One region of the Streptomyces sp. NPDC104371 genome, then DNA from elsewhere that is predicted to be linked to it. Evidence: riboswitches for the same ligand, from Rfam matches in the RefSeq annotation. Region 1 holds a riboswitch; the other holds the start of a gene.
The links. A riboswitch is a leader RNA that binds a small molecule or an ion and turns the genes downstream of it on or off. The one in region 1 is predicted to bind cobalamin.
Positions count from the first base shown of each region.

Region 2: linked by a shared signal. The riboswitch ahead of ACZ60T_RS00960 ((2Fe-2S)-binding protein) and the one ahead of ACZ60T_RS01370 (CoA-acylating methylmalonate-semialdehyde dehydrogenase) in region 1 are both predicted to bind cobalamin.

Region 1 covers NZ_JBVJNF010000001.1:292,596-300,147, reverse strand. The annotation lists gene ACZ60T_RS01390 (HAD hydrolase family protein) at 1-265, shown strand, start outside; gene ACZ60T_RS01385 (hypothetical protein) at 348-848, shown strand; gene ACZ60T_RS01380 (hypothetical protein) at 1,098-1,781, shown strand; gene ACZ60T_RS01375 (hypothetical protein) at 1,778-2,416, shown strand; cobalamin riboswitch at 2,512-2,685, shown strand; gene ACZ60T_RS01370 (CoA-acylating methylmalonate-semialdehyde dehydrogenase) at 2,867-4,390, shown strand; gene ACZ60T_RS01365 (acyl-CoA dehydrogenase family protein) at 4,397-5,545, shown strand; gene ACZ60T_RS01360 (enoyl-CoA hydratase/isomerase family protein) at 5,542-6,612, shown strand; gene mmsB (3-hydroxyisobutyrate dehydrogenase) at 6,609-7,505, shown strand; gene ACZ60T_RS01350 (enoyl-CoA hydratase) at 7,502-7,552, shown strand, end outside.
Region 2 covers NZ_JBVJNF010000001.1:185,816-193,367, reverse strand. The annotation lists gene metE (5-methyltetrahydropteroyltriglutamate--homocysteine S-methyltransferase) at 1-699, shown strand, start outside; gene ACZ60T_RS00960 ((2Fe-2S)-binding protein) at 849-1,580, opposite strand; cobalamin riboswitch at 1,697-1,818, opposite strand; gene ACZ60T_RS00955 (trypsin-like serine protease) at 1,952-3,496, opposite strand; gene arsM (arsenite methyltransferase) at 4,200-4,997, opposite strand; gene ACZ60T_RS00945 (ArsR/SmtB family transcription factor) at 5,102-5,536, shown strand; gene arsB (ACR3 family arsenite efflux transporter) at 5,533-6,654, shown strand; gene ACZ60T_RS00935 (arsenate reductase ArsC) at 6,647-7,108, shown strand; partial or broken gene ACZ60T_RS00930 (helix-turn-helix domain-containing protein) at 7,468-7,552, shown strand, end outside.

The DNA.
Region 1 (7,552 bases):
CAACCACCACCTCGACGAGGCGATCATCGACTTCGCCCCGGGCACCACGAACAAGTGGGAGGCCCTGACCTCTCTGGGCATCGACCAGTACAACGCCTTCGGCAACGACATCAACGACCTCGACCTGCTGCGCAACGCGCGGCACTCGGTCCGCGTCGGCGCCCACCCCGGCCTGGACGACATCGCCCGTGTCACCGTCACCCCCGACCCGAGCGCCGTCGCCGCCGAGATCTCCAGACTCGCCACAGCGACACCCGCGGCCTGAGCCTCTTGTCTCCGGCTGGTTGCGCATCCACATGAGGACACGGTTGCAAGGGGGAGCAATGAAGCGGAGTGCACTGCGAGCGGTGGCGATCCTGGGCCTGTCAGGGGTGCTCATCACGGGCTGCAGCGATTCCGAAGACGTGAATCGCTCGGACCGGCCCTCGGCCTCCCCTTCGCCGTCGAGTGAGCCGGTCTCAGCGAAGGGGCAAGCCGCCGAGGGTGTGAAGCTCGCCCTTGAGGAGCGAATCTCGACGGATGAGCAGCGGTTCGGTTCGGGCGCGAACTCTCCCTGCTCGACGTCGTCGCCGCAGATGTTCACCGCGAAGTGCAAGGCGGCAGCCGATGCCACATCCGACGCTGCGGGCCTTGCCTTGAGCGAGATCGATGGGCGCCAAGGATTCGCGACGCTCGATTCCGCTGCCCGCAAGATCCAAGCTGCCGTGCGTACCTACGAAACCCTGGGATGCGCCCAGGAGCCGACGCGAGCGGACACCCGTGAGGCATGTCTGGATCCGGCTGCCGTGATCGCGCAGGGGTTCGCGGACCTGCGCAGTGGGGCCAACTTGGGTCTGGCCGGTAAGTAGCTCTGAAGAGAGGGCTGTTGACCGTCAGGGCGGTGGCGGTGACGCCCGCGGCGACCGCACACCGCGTCCGTGCCCACGCCCAGTCGGCCGGGCCTGCCAACCCGGTACAACAGCGCCCGTCGTCGCCAGGTGGTGTGGATCACGGACAGGGCGTCGATCGCATGTGTACCGTCCACCGGGGCACTTGGGCCCCGTGGCGCGTCGAAAGGCAGGGGCGGGGGAGTGGGGCAGAGAGCCTACGGGCAGGTCATGCGAGTCATCGCCTGCGCGCTGATGGTGTGGCAGGTCTGGATGGTGTGGCACATCGCCAGCCATGAGGCGTCCACCGTCCGCTGGACCTGCGACGCGGCCGAAGGCTGCGCCAGCGATCAGTTCGCCGCCGGGGCCTCCTTCGTCGGAGCGGTCTGCGCCCTCGTCCTCGGTCTGCTCTCCGCCCGGTTCCTGCACCGTGCCACGCCCGGCGCGGTGGTCGCGCTTTGCGCCGTCGCCTGCGCTGCCGGTTGGTACGACGCGGTCGCGGACGGCCAGGTCGAGTACGACACCGTCACCGGCTTCCACCTCTTCTTCCCGCTCGGCCGGTTCTCCGTCTCGGGATGGCTCACCTTCCTCTGGTCCGTCGCGGCGGCGGGCTGCCTCGCCGCATGCTGGGGCGCGGCCGTGAGCCTGCGCCGCACCGCCGGGCTGCGCAGGCTCTCCCGCCGTTACGCCACAGCCGACGCGGTGCTGGAGGGCTGGCGGTCGGTGGGCCGCAAGCGCGGCGAAGTCACCGTGGTCTTCGAGGACTTGGCCGGGGTTCGCCACGAGGTCCCCGCCGTCGTGGAACGCGTCGCCCTCCGGCGTGACGTCCTCGCCGTGTACGACACCGACCGCCCCGGCGACCCCGTACGCACCCGGGTCGCCGTACCCCGCCGAAAGCTGCTGCGCCTCTCATGAACCGAAACCGCTCCCTGGCCGCCGCCCGCAGGCTCTTCAGCAGCCCTGTCAGCCTGCTGTCCACCGTCCTCGCGGGACTCGCGTTCGCCGCGCTGGTCCAGGGCGCCGCGCACGGCCCCCGCTGGCTGCTGCTGACGGGGTTGCCCGCGACGGCCCTGGCGCTGGCGGTGTTCGGCAAGGCGGGTGAGCCGTCCCGGTCGGACCTCATGATCCCCGCGCTGCGCTCCGGCGGACCCCGCGCCTTCGCGCCCGCCGTGGTCCACTCGGTGAAGTCCGTACACAAGGAGACCGGTCGGCCCGCCATCGACGGACGGGCACCGGGCTCGGTGTTCGCCTTCGACCTGACCGTGGTGCCCGACGGCCGTCCCGCCTATCGGATCCAGGTCCGTCACCCGCTCGATGTGCAGGGGCTGCTGCACCGGTCGGGGGCGGTAGTCGAGTACGACCCCGAGCAGCCCTGGAGGGTCGTCATCCCCGACAACCCGCCGCGCGAGTGGCTGGCTCGCGCGAGCAGCCTCACCCCGCCCGCCGAGGTGAAGCGGTACGCCACCGGGGTACCGGCCGGCCTGGGGACCCTCGTGGCGAGCGTGGTCTTCGCGGTCGCCCTGCTCGTGCTCGTCCGACTGCTGGGCTGAACCCGCCGTCGGCCCCCGTCCGCACCTCGGACCGACGCCGCCCCACCTCGAACATCCCGCACCGCTGGATTTACTAGGACGTCCAACTATATAGTCGTGAGTACAAGGCCCGCGGTGCAGGGAAGCCGGTGTGATTCCGGCGCGGTCCCGCCACTGTGACCGGGGAGTACGCCGTCGAGCAGGACGCCACTGACGAGCTGGATGTCGGGAAGGCGGACGGCGCGCGCTGATCCGGAAGTCAGGATACCGGCCGCGGGATGTTCCGTGTTGTCCACGAGGATGGAGCTGACACGCATGGCACCGGTGTATACCCACGACCCTGGTGAGCCCGCCGTCTGACGGGGCTTCCGGCCATACGCGATCTCGCGCCCCGGCACCCGTACGCCCCTGCGTCCGAGTGCGGTACCGGCGCGGCCATCCCCGGATCCCTCCTGACGAGAGCAGGCAGTCATGGTCCGCGAGCACGAACGCGCCTCCGTGCGCGAGTTGACCCACTTCATCGGCGGCAAGCACACCCCGGGGACATCGGGTGCCTACGGCGAGGTGTACGACCCCAACACCGGCGAGGTCCAGGCCCTGGTGCCCCTCGCGAACCGCGCCGAGACGGAGGCGGCGATCGCCGACGCCGTCAACGCGCAACGCGCGTGGGGCGAGTGGAACCCGCAGCGCCGCGCCCGGGTCCTGCTGCGCTTCCTTCAGCTCGTCGAGCAGGAGAAGGACGCGCTGGCCCGGCTGCTGTCCGCCGAGCACGGCAAGACGATCGCCGACGCGCACGGCGACATCCAACGCGGCCTGGACGTCGTCGAGTTCGCGGCGGGCATCCCGCACCTGCTCAAGGGCGAGTTCACCGACAACGCGGGCACGGGCATCGATGTCCACTCCCTGCGCGCACCCCTTGGCGTGGTCGCCGGGATCACCCCGTTCAACTTCCCGGCGATGATCCCCCTGTGGAAGGCCGCCCCGGCCCTGGCCTGTGGCAACGCCTTCATCCTCAAGCCGTCGGAGCGTGACCCGTCGGTTCCGCTGCGGCTCGCCGAACTCTTCCTGGAGGCCGGTCTGCCGCCCGGCGTGCTGAACGTCGTCAACGGCGCCCGGGAATCCGTGGACGTCCTTCTCGAAGACCCCCGCGTGGCGGCCCTCGGCTTCGTCGGCTCCACCCCGATCGCCGCGCACGTCTACGCCACCGCCGCCGCCCACGGCAAGCGCGCCCAGTGCTTCGGCGGCGCCAAGAACCACATGATCGTGATGCCGGACGCCGATCTCGATCAGGCCGTGGACGCGCTGATCGGCGCCGGATACGGTTCGGCGGGCGAGCGCTGCATGGCGATCTCGGTCGCCGTGCCGGTGGGTGAGGACACCGCGGACGCCCTGGTGGCCCGCCTGAAGGAGCGGATCGCCGCGCTGCGGATCGGCCGCAGTGACGACCCCGAGGCCGACTTCGGGCCGCTGGTCGGCCGTGACGCCGTGGACCGTGTCCGCTCCTACGTCGATCTCGGCGTCGAGGAGGGGGCCGAACTTGTCGTGGACGGACGGGAGTTCACGCTCGACGGGCACGAGAACGGCTTCTTCGCCGGTGCCTCCCTCTTCGACCGGGTCACCCCGGACATGCGGATCTACCAGGAGGAGATCTTCGGCCCCGTCCTGTGCGTCGTCCGCGCCTCGGACTACGAGGAGGCCCTGCGCCTGCCCAGCGAGCACACCTACGGCAACGGCGTCGCCCTCTTCACCCGCGACGGAGACACCGCCCGCGACTTCACCCGACGCGTGAACACCGGCATGGTCGGCGTCAACGTACCCATCCCGGTACCGGTCGCCTACCACACCTTCGGCGGCTGGAAGCGCTCCGGCTTCGGCGACCTCAACCAGCACGGTCCGGACGCCGTCCGCTTCTACACCCGTACGAAGACGGTCACCTCCCGCTGGCCCGCGGGTCAGCGGGAAGGCGCCAGTTTCACGATCCCCACGATGAGTTGAGCGACCATGACCAGCACCCTGCTCACCGAGGACCAGCAGGCCCTCGTGGAGACCACCCTCGACTTCGCCCAGGACCACCTCGCCCCGCACGCCCTCGACTGGGACCGTGACAAGCACTTCCCCGTCGACGTGCTGCGCAAGGCCGCGGGGCTCGGCCTCGGCGGCGTCTACGTCCGGGAGGAGTCCGGGGGCAGCGGCCTCACCCGGTCCGACGGCGTCCTCGTCTTCGAGACCCTTGCCTCCGGCTGCCCGTCCATCGCGGGATACCTGTCCATCCACAACATGGTCGCCTGGATGATCGACCACTACGGCGACGACGCCCAGCGCGAGCGGTGGCTGCCCCGCCTGTGCGCCATGGAGGACCTCGCCAGCTACTGCCTCACCGAACCCGGCGCCGGGTCGGACGCGGCGGCCCTGACCAGCCGCGCCGTCCGGGACGGGGACGACTGGGTGCTCACGGGCGTGAAGCAGTTCATCTCCGGCGCCGGGGCCTCCCAGCTCTACGTCGTGATGGCCCGTACCGGCGGCGAGGGCGCCGACGGAATCTCCGCGTTCGTCGTCGACAAGGACGACCCCGGCCTCTCCTTCGGGCCGAACGAGCGGAAGATGGGCTGGAACGCCCAGCCCACCCGCCAGGTGGTCATGGACGGCGTCCGTGTTCCCGCCGACCGGCTCCTCGGGCGTGAGGGTGAGGGCTTCCGGATCGCGATGAACGGCCTCAACGGTGGCCGTCTCGGCATCGCCGCCTGCTCTCTCGGCGGTGCCCGCAGCGCCCTCGACCGCAGCCTGGCCCATCTCGCCGACCGCGAGGCGTTCGGCCAACGCCTCCTCGACGCGCAGGCGTTGCGCTTCCGCCTCGCCGACATGGCCACCGAACTCGCCGCCGCCCGCGCCCTGGTCCAGCAGGCCGCCCAGGCGCTCGACCGGGGTGATCCGCAGGCGCCGTACCTGTGCGCGATGGCTAAGCGGTTCGCCACCGACACCGGCTACTCGGTCGCCGACCGCGCGCTCCAACTGCACGGCGGCTACGGCTATCTCGGCGAGTACGGCATCGAGAAGATCGTCCGCGACCTGCGGGTGCACCAGATCCTGGAAGGAACCAACGAGATCATGCGCGTCATCGTGGCCCGTGGACTGACGGAGGCGTTCGGATGAGCGACGACGTCCTGTTCCACCGAAGCGGCCACGCCGCCCACATCACCCTCAACCGCCCCAAGGCCCTGAACGCCCTCACCCACGAGATGGTGCTCCGCATCGACGAGACACTCACCGAGTGGGAGCACGACCCGGCCGTCGCCACCGTCGTCCTCACCGGCGCGGGGGAGCGCGGCCTGTGCGCCGGTGGCGACATCCGCGCCATCCACGAGGACGCCCGGGACGGCGACGGCAGTGCCTCGGCCGCCTTCTGGCGCGACGAGTACCACCTCAATGCCCGTATCGCCCGCTACCCGAAGCCGTACGTCGCCCTCATGGACGGCATCGTCATGGGCGGCGGGGTAGGTGTGTCCGCACACGGCAGCGTCCGGATCGTCACCGAGCGGTCCCGTATCGCGATGCCCGAGACCGGTATCGGCTTCGTCCCCGATGTCGGCGGCACCTACCTTCTCGCCCTCGCCCCCGGCGAGTCGGGCACCTACCTCGCCCTGACGGGCGCGTCGGTCGGCGCCTCGGACGCCCTGCTGTGCGGGCTCGCCGACCACTTCGTGCCCTCGGCCTCGCTGCGGCCGTTCGTCGACGACCTCGCCGAGCTGCCCGTACCCGAGGCTCTCGCGCGCCATGTCCAGGACCCACCGGCGGGAGAGCAGGCCGGTCGGAGGGAGTGGATCGACACCTGCTTCGCGGCCGACACCGTGGAGGAGATCGTCCAGCGGCTCCTCGACCAGGGCGACCCGGCCGCCAAGGAGACCGCCGAGACCCTGCTCGCCAAGTCCCCGACGGCCCTCAAGGTCACCCTGGCGGCTGTGCGCCGGGCCCGCCGGCTCGGCCTCCTGGAGCGGGTCCTCGATCAGGAGTACCGCGTCTCCTGCGCGATGCTGGCCGCCCCGGATCTGGTGGAGGGCGTCCGCGCCCAGGTCATCGACAAGGACCGCAACCCCCGTTGGTCGCCCGCGACGCTCGCCGAGGTCACCGACGCGGACGTCCAGCGCTGCTTCGCTCCCCTCGGCGAGCGCGAACTCGGCCTCGCCGACGGGACCGACACCACCGAGGAGGTGGCCTGGTGAGCCGGACCGTCGCGTTCATCGGACTCGGACACATGGGCGGCCCGATGGCCGTCAACCTCGCCAAGGCCGGTCACCGGGTGCTCGGCAATGACCTCGTCCCCGCGGCCGTGGAGACCGCCGCCCGGACCGGCGTCGAGCCCGCCGCATCCGCGGTCGACGCCGTCGCCGTCGCCGACGTGGTCATCAGCATGCTCCCCGCCGGACGCCATGTGCTCGGCCTGTACGACGACATCCTCGCCGCCGCCCGCCCCGGCACCCTGTTCGTCGACTGCTCCACGATCGACGTCGCCGACGCGCGCACGGCCCACGAACGCGCGGTCGCCGCGGGGATGCGCGCCCTGGACGCACCCGTCTCCGGCGGAGTGGTCGGCGCCGAGGCCGCCACCCTCACGTTCATGGCCGGTGGGGGCGAGAACGAGTTCGCCGAGGCGCTCCCGCTGCTGGAGGCCATGGGCAAGAAGGCCGTGCACTGCGGTGGATCCGGAGCCGGGCAGGCCGCCAAGATCTGCAACAACATGATCCTCGGCATCTCCATGATCGCCGTGAGCGAGGCGTTCGTCCTCGGCGAGAGCCTCGGCCTGTCCCATCAGGCGCTGTACGACGTGGCCTCCACGGCGTCCGGGCAGTGCTGGGCCCTCAGCGTCAACTGCCCGGTCCCCGGGCCGGTGCCGACCAGCCCCGCCAACCGCGACTACCTGCCGGGCTTCGCCGTCTCCCTGATGGCCAAGGACCTGGGCCTGGCCGCCAACGCCGTCCGCGAGGGCAAAGTGCACGCCGAACTCGGGCTGCGCGCGGCCGAGTTGTACGCGGCCTACGCCGAACGCGTCGGTGACAGCGAGGACTTCTCAGGCATCGTACGAACCGTCAGGGAACGGAGCGGAGACGCCACATGACCACCGCATACGAGACCGTCCTGGTCGAACGCAAGGGCCGCACCGCC
Region 2 (7,552 bases), 110 kb from region 1:
ATCTCCCGGCCCGAGCCGATGACGGTGCGCTGGACGTCCTACGCCCAGTCCCTGACCGACCGCCCCGTCAAGGGCATGCTCACCGGCCCGGTCACCATGCTCGCCTGGTCCTTCGTCCGTGACGACCAGCCCCTCGGCGACACCGCCCGGCAGGTCGCCCTCGCCCTGCGCGACGAGGTGAACGACCTGGAGGCGGCCGGGACTTCGGTGATCCAGGTGGACGAGCCCGCGCTGCGCGAGACGCTGCCGCTGCGGACCGCCGACCGTGCGGCGTATCTGGCGTGGGCGACCGAGGCGTTCCGGCTCACCACGAGCGGGGTGCGGCCGGACACGCAGATCCACACCCACATGTGCTACGCCGAGTTCGGTGACATCGTCCAGGCCATCGACGACCTCGACGCCGACGTCATCAGCCTGGAAGCCGCCCGCTCCCACATGCAGGTCGCTCGCGAACTGGCCGCTCACGGCTACCCGCGCGAGGCCGGGCCGGGCGTCTACGACATCCACTCCCCGCGCGTCCCGAGCACGGACGAGGCCGCGGCCCTCCTGCGCACCGGCCTGAAGGCGATTCCCGCCGAACGGCTGTGGGTCAACCCCGACTGCGGCCTGAAGACCCGCGGCTGGCCCGAGACCCGCGCCTCCCTGGAGAACCTGGTCGCCGCCGCCCGCACCGTCCGCAGCGAGCTGCCCACCTCCTGACCGAGCAACCCATGGGCCGGGACGCCACCAGCGTCCCGGCCCCTTCCTGCGGCACCGGCAGGGGCGGGACAGCGGTGAGCGGGAACGACCGCCGTCCTACGCACGGGGTCCGACACATTCGGGTGCGGACGGCGGGGCGAGCGGCCTGGTCAGCGGGACAGGGCGCAATCTCCGCACAGGGCCCCCTTGCGGCCCGGAGCGGCGCGGTAGATCAGGCAGCAGCTACGGCGCCGGTACGTTCCGCCGGGCGTCCTGGCGCTCGCACCACGCAACGGGGGCCTCTCCAGGAGAAGCGCGGTGAGGGCGCGGGTCCGCGCGGTGACCTCCGGGCGGGACACTGTGATCATGGTCGCCGCTCCGTTGACGGCCGAGGCGGTGTTGCCCCACAGGATGTGCCGGGAGACCGAGAACCGCGCCATGGCGTCGGCGAGTTCGCGCAGCGGGCCGTCCAGCAGGCGGCTGCTCAGGTCGTCAGCGAGCTGCGAGAGCGAGCCCTCCCCGCCGCCGGTGAAGGCGTCGTCAGGCAGCGACAGCGGCAGCGGGCCGCCGAGCACGGGTTGCCACCACAGATCCGCGAGGCCGGGCGCGAGGACCAGACCGTGCAGTACGGCGGCAGCCAGCGCCGGGGAGACCAGCCGTGCGGCCAGCCCCAAGTGTGCGACAGACGCCGCGACCCGCGTCTCGACCGCGGCAGGCGGCTGCCCGCCGGTCGCGGCCAACCGGTCCCGTACGTCACTCACCCGGGCGTCGAGCAGCGGACGGGAGAGTGACTGCCAGGGCTCGGACGGGTGCGTACCGGGCGGGTGGGTCTGTACGGCGAAGAACGGGCCGAACGCGGCGATCTCCTCGATCACCGTGCTCTCCGTAGGGTTGCTGGTCATGCCGGGACGGGGTCCGATTCGTGCGAGGGGGGCGGCATCCGGACGTACGGTGCCGAATCGGGCCTGGAAACGCCACTCAAGGCGAGCCCTCCTTCGGGATCGTGCGTCCCTTTGCGTATGCGGGCGGAGTGAGGGCTCAGTATCTGACTCGCCCGCAACCTCGCGGTGGCGGGCTCACAGTGGCGCGACCGTGCTGGATTCCCACCAGCTTCCTCAAGCCATCACTACGCAGGGACCGTATGGCCCGTATCTCCGGCCGTCAATCCAGCGTGTGCCGAATCGGGGGGCGGAGCAGTGGAGTCGTGGATGTGACGAGGGCGGGTGCCGGGGGAGTCGGTGCGCCCCCCCGGCACCCGCCCTGGCTCACAGTGTCAGCCGATGGTCGGCCACATGCTGCTGCGGGCAGAGAGCTTGCCGTTGCCGTCACCCGGGTACAGGTACAGGCCGCCCGAGCTGTTCACGGCGGCGATGTCGGCCTTGCCGTCACCGTTGTAGTCGCCGCCCATCAGGACCGGGAACGAACCCCATGTCGGGTCGGACCACATGGCGTTGCCGTACTTGAACTTGCCGGTGCTGGTACCGGTGTAGAGGTCGAGCTGCCCGGACTGGGCGATCGCCGCCACGTCGTTGAGGCTGTCACCGTTGAAGTCGCTGCTGGCGATCAGCTTCTTGTTCCAACTGTCGTCGTTCCACGCCTCGCTGCGCGAGCCGTCCAGCACACCGTTCGCAGCCGTGGGGTACGCCCACAGCCGCCCGGTCGGAGCGACCGTGATCAGTCCGTCCCGGGTCCAGCCCTTGGCTCGGTAGGTCGCGATCGAGGGGAACGAACCCCAGGTCGCGTCCTTCCACATGGACAGCGGGGAGCCCAACTGGCCGGTGGCGGTGCCGGGGTAGAGGCTCAGGTTGCCGTCGACGTTGATGGCGGCGATGTCGGCATTGCCGTCGCCGTTGAAGTCGCCGCCGAAGATGCGGGTCTTGCGGCTCCAACTGCCGTCGTGCTTCCACAGTTCGCGGCCGTAGACCAGGGTGCCGTCGGGGGTGGTGTAGAAGGCGTGGATGTTGCCGTCCTTGAGGATGGCGGCGACGTCGGGGCGACCGTCGTTGTTGAAGTCGGCTGTGGTGATCAGGTCGGTGACATCGGCGTGCATGGTCGCCAGCCGGTTTTTGGCGATCCAGTCGGCGAGGTCGTCGACGCGCGTGTCGACGGCTCCGGTGCGGGTCTCGGCCGGGTCGGTTCCCCAGCATCCGCCTTGGAAGGAGCGGGAGTTGATGCCGACAAGACGGAGGGTGGCTCCGCTTCCGGTCATCGCGGGGCCGCCGGTGTCACCGGCGCAGACCGCGGCGCCGTCCTGACCGGTCAGGGGCAGGTCGCCGCCCTGGACGGCGGAGGAGGCGAAGGTGGCGGTGTGCAGCTTCAGCGGCGACCACTCGGTCTTGGTGCGGCCGTACCCGGCCACGCTCACGGAGGAGCCCGCCTCAGGAGGACTGGTGGCGATCTGTACGGGGGTGATGTCGGTGACGGGTTTGTCCAGGCGCGCCAGCGTGAGGTCCCGGTCGCTGCGCGGCACGAGTTGGGTGACCTTACGGACCTGCCCGGCGGTCCCGGTCAGGTCCGTACGCCCGATGGTCGCCGTCGTCGCGAACGTGGGAGCGCCGGCCTTTAAGGACGTCGGGTCGGACGGGTCGCTGGCGAAGCATGTCGACGCCGTCAACAACCACTGCGCGTCGACCAGTACGGCCGAACACGATCTCGTTCCGTCACCTATGTCCAGACGGGCCGTGAACGCATGTGAAGTATCCGTCTCCGGCACGCCGGACACGGCTTGCGCGGCGGGACCGGTCAGAAGTAAGGGCGCGGCGAGGAGAGCGGCGGCGATGACTGCTGTGCGACGGAGGGACGTACGGGGGCGGTGCATCTGATCGTCAACTCTCCAGGTTTGTCGGGTAATTGTCTGACTCATTTCCATCCATTCCAAATGGCAATCCAAGAAGGCTGCCAAGGACTGCTGATGCTGCATAGCGTGCGCCGAAGTAACGGGCCGCCAAAGAAGGATGCATCAGGGAAGTTCATTCCGCCCGCTGTTCCCGGTTACTCGCTTGCCGAGTGCGGCCGAGGCCACGTAGTTCGCTGACCGATGTGCGCGTACGTCGCCGAGGCGTGCACGGCGACGGCACTCGGTCGGCTCGCCGACGCGCTTTCCGACGAGTCGGTGGTGTGGCGGTTGATGCGTATTCGCGGGTATTGGTGAATGCGCTGTGCCGGTAAAAGGAATAGGCCTTGCTCACTGCCTGGGGGAGATTGGCCAGGGCGAGAGCCGTCCACAGCGCGGCAAGTCCTCCGACTGTGGCTACCGGAGCGGCGACAACGACCAGGGCTCCGTAGCGGATAGAGGTACGCCGCGCTGTCGCTGTCGCTGTCGCTGTCGTGCTTCGTCGCGTAGTCGGAGGTCAGAGGGACGGTGGCCTGGCCGACGGCCTGGTTCGGTGTGATGAACGCGGTGTGATGAGCGGCATCACGCCGCGGAGTGCGCCCGCCACCGTGGCGGTGGCGGGGCTGAACACGGCCATGGCGATGGCGAAGGCCGCGAGGGTGGCCGCTCGGGCGCTGTCTCGCTCCGTTCAGCAGCAGGAGCCCGGTGCCGCGGCGGCGGCCGACCCCGTGCCCTCGGTGATGGCCTTGGTCGCGCGGATGATCGCGGAGTGCATGTCGTCGGCGACCGTGTGGGCGGGAGTGATCTCGATGTCGGTGAACCCGGCGGCTTCGAGGCTCGTCCGGTATTCGGTGAAGGAGAGCGCGCCGACGATGCAGCCGACGTAGTCGCCGCGTTCCGCTCGCTGAGCGGGGGAGAGGGTGTCGTCGGCGACGACGTCGGAGATACCGATCCGGCCGCCCGGGGTCAGGACGCGGAACATCTCGGCGAAGACGGCGGGCTTGTCGGTGGACAGATTGATCACGCAGTTGGAGATCACGACGTCGATGGTGCTCGCGGGCAGCGGGACGGCCTCGATGGTGCCCTTGAGGAACTCGACATTGGTGGCGCCTGCCTTCTTGGCGTTGGTCAGGGCGAGGGCGAGCATCTCCTCGGTCATGTCCAGTCCGTAGGCCTTGCCGGTGGGCCCGACGCGGCGCGCGGACAGCAGAACGTCGATGCCGCCGCCGGAGCCGAGGTCGAGAACGCGCTCACCTTCACGGAGGTCGGCGACGGCGGTGGGGTTGCCGCAGCCGAGCGAGGCGGCGACAGCCTCGGTGGGCAGGACGTCCCGCTCGTCGGCGGTGTAGAGGGCGGAGCCGAAGGTGTCGTCGACCTCGATGGCCTGCGGGCCGCAGCAGCCGGTGCCACCCTCGGCGACCTGAAGGGCAGCCGCGGCATAGCGGCGGCGGACGGTCTCGCGCAGGTCGGTGTTCTGCTCGCTCATGACATGACTCCTCGAACGACCGGACTGAGCAGCCCGGATGGGACTGTATTGACGTTCCTCGATGCAAGGTTGCGCCTTGAATCGAAGTTCGTCAACATAGAAGTATGTCGAAACAAGAGCTTGTGGTGCTCGACCAGGACGACGAGGCCGAGGGGTGCTGCCCGACGCTGCTGAGCGCTCCGCTGGGCGAGGAACAGGCCGCGGAGCTGGCGCCGGTGTTCAAGGCCCTGGGCGACCCGGTGCGGCTGCGGCTGCTGTCGATGATCGCCTCACAGCAGGGCGGCGAGATCTGCGTCTGTGATCTGACTCCGGCGTTCGAGCTGTCACAGCCGACCATCTCGCATCACCTCAAGCTGCTGAAGCAGGCCGGGCTGATCGCCTCCGAGCGGCGGGGCACGTGGGTGTATTACCGGCTGCTGCCCGAGAAGACGGACCGCTTGGCCGCGATCCTGACCCGTCCCGGCGACCCGAAGGATCAGCCCGGTCAGCCCCGCCAGCCCCGCCAGCCTCGCGGCGATTCGGCCGGGGCCGTCTCGTGAGCCAGGAGACGACGGCCGCTCCGTCGGCCTCGGTGGCCAGGCGGCTGTCCGTCGTGGACCGGTACCTGGCCGTGTGGATCGTGCTGGCGATGGCTGCCGGGCTCGGTCTGGGCCGTCTGGTCCCCGGTCTGGGCGACGCGCTCGCGAAGGTGACCGTCACCGGGGTCTCGCTGCCGATCGCGCTGGGCCTGCTCGTGATGATGTATCCGGTCCTGGCGAAGGTCCGTTACGACCGCCTGGACACCGTCACCCGCGACAAGCGCCTGCTGATCCCGTCCCTGGTCATCAACTGGGTCCTCGGTCCGGCCGTCATGTTCGCCCTGGCCTGGCTCTTCCTCCCGGACCTGCCGGAATACCGGACCGGGCTGATCATCGTGGGGCTCGCCCGCTGTATCGCCATGGTCATCATCTGGAACGACCTGGCCTGTGGTGACCGCGAAGCCGCCGCCGTCCTGGTCGCCCTGAACTCCGTGTTCCAGGTGGTCGCGTTCTCCGCCCTGGGCTGGTTCTATCTGTCCGCCCTGCCCGGCTGGCTCGGCCTGGAGCGGACGACGCTGGACATCTCGGTGTGGGAGATCGCCCGTAGCGTGCTGATCTTCCTCGGCATTCCGCTCGTCGCCGGGTTCCTGACCCGCAAGCTGGGCGAGAAGACCAAGGGCCGCCACTGGTACGAGACACAACTGATCCTCCGTATCGGCCCGTTCGCCCTGTACGGGTTGCTGTTCACGATCGTCGTGCTGTTCGCCCTGCAAGGCGACGCGATCACGTCACAGCCGTGGGACGTGGCGCGGATCGCGCTGCCGCTGCTGGTGTACTTCGCCGTGATGTGGGCCGGGTCCATGGCCCTGGGCAGGGCCGTGGGCCTGGAATACCCCAAGGCGACCACGCTGGCGTTCACCGCCGCGGGCAACAACTTCGAACTCGCCATCGCGGTGGCCATCGCGACGTTCGGCGCGACCTCAGGACAGGCCCTCGCCGGCGTCGTCGGCCCCCTCATCGAGGTGCCCGTGCTGATCGGCCTGGTCTACGTCGCGCTCGCCGCCCGCCGCTACTTCCCCACTCCTGAGCCCCCGTCAGCCCCTCCGGCTGCACCCAAGGAAGGCCTCACCCATGTCTGACACCGCCCCGAAGCCGTCGGTGCTGTTCGTGTGCGTCCACAACGCCGGACGCTCGCAGATGGCCGCCGCCTTCCTCACCCACCTAGGCCAAGGCAAGGTCGAGGTCCGCTCGGCCGGCTCCGCCCCGGCTGACACGGTGAACCCGGCCGTGGTCGAGGCGATGGCCGAGGCCGGGATCGATATCTCCACCAAGACACCCAAGGTACTGACCAACGAGGCCGTGCAGGCGTCCGACGTCGTGATCACCATGGGCTGCGGGGACACCTGCCCCGTCTTCCCCGGCAAGCAGTACGTGGACTGGAAGCTGGACGACCCCGCCGGGCAGGGCGTCGACGCGGTCCGCCCGATCCGCGACGAGATCGAGAACCGCGTCCGCGACCTGCTGAACGAACTACTGACCGAGGCGGCCCGGGAACCCTCGGACGACCCTGTCAGCCCCGACCGCCTCCCGTAATCGGCGGTTCTCGACTTCGAGGACGTCCGGTGTAGTCGGGGCTGTTCGGCGAGTCGCCGAAGGGTGATCGCGCCGCTGGCGCGGACGAGAACGGTCTGCTCGAACGAGGGGCGGGTGCTGGAGAATTGGTGCGCCCGGCTACCCACCCTGGCCCGTTGTGCCGCTGAATACGCTTTGTCGGTAAAAGGATTGGGTCATGCTCCCTGCGGCAGCGGGTGCGCGTCAGTGCCCGCTGCTGTAGCAGAGCACACCGGAGGCAACTCGCCAGAACAGATCCCCCACTTACTGGACTGGTCGCTGAAGGCCGGGTCCCACGCGTTGATAGGTGGGCAAGAGGCGCAGTTCGGTGAACTGCCAGGGGATTCGCCTACGCGTCCCACTCCCGCGAACGCAGCCTCACCATCGAGCTGGTCAACCGCGAACTGGCGGTCCAGACACGGTGGT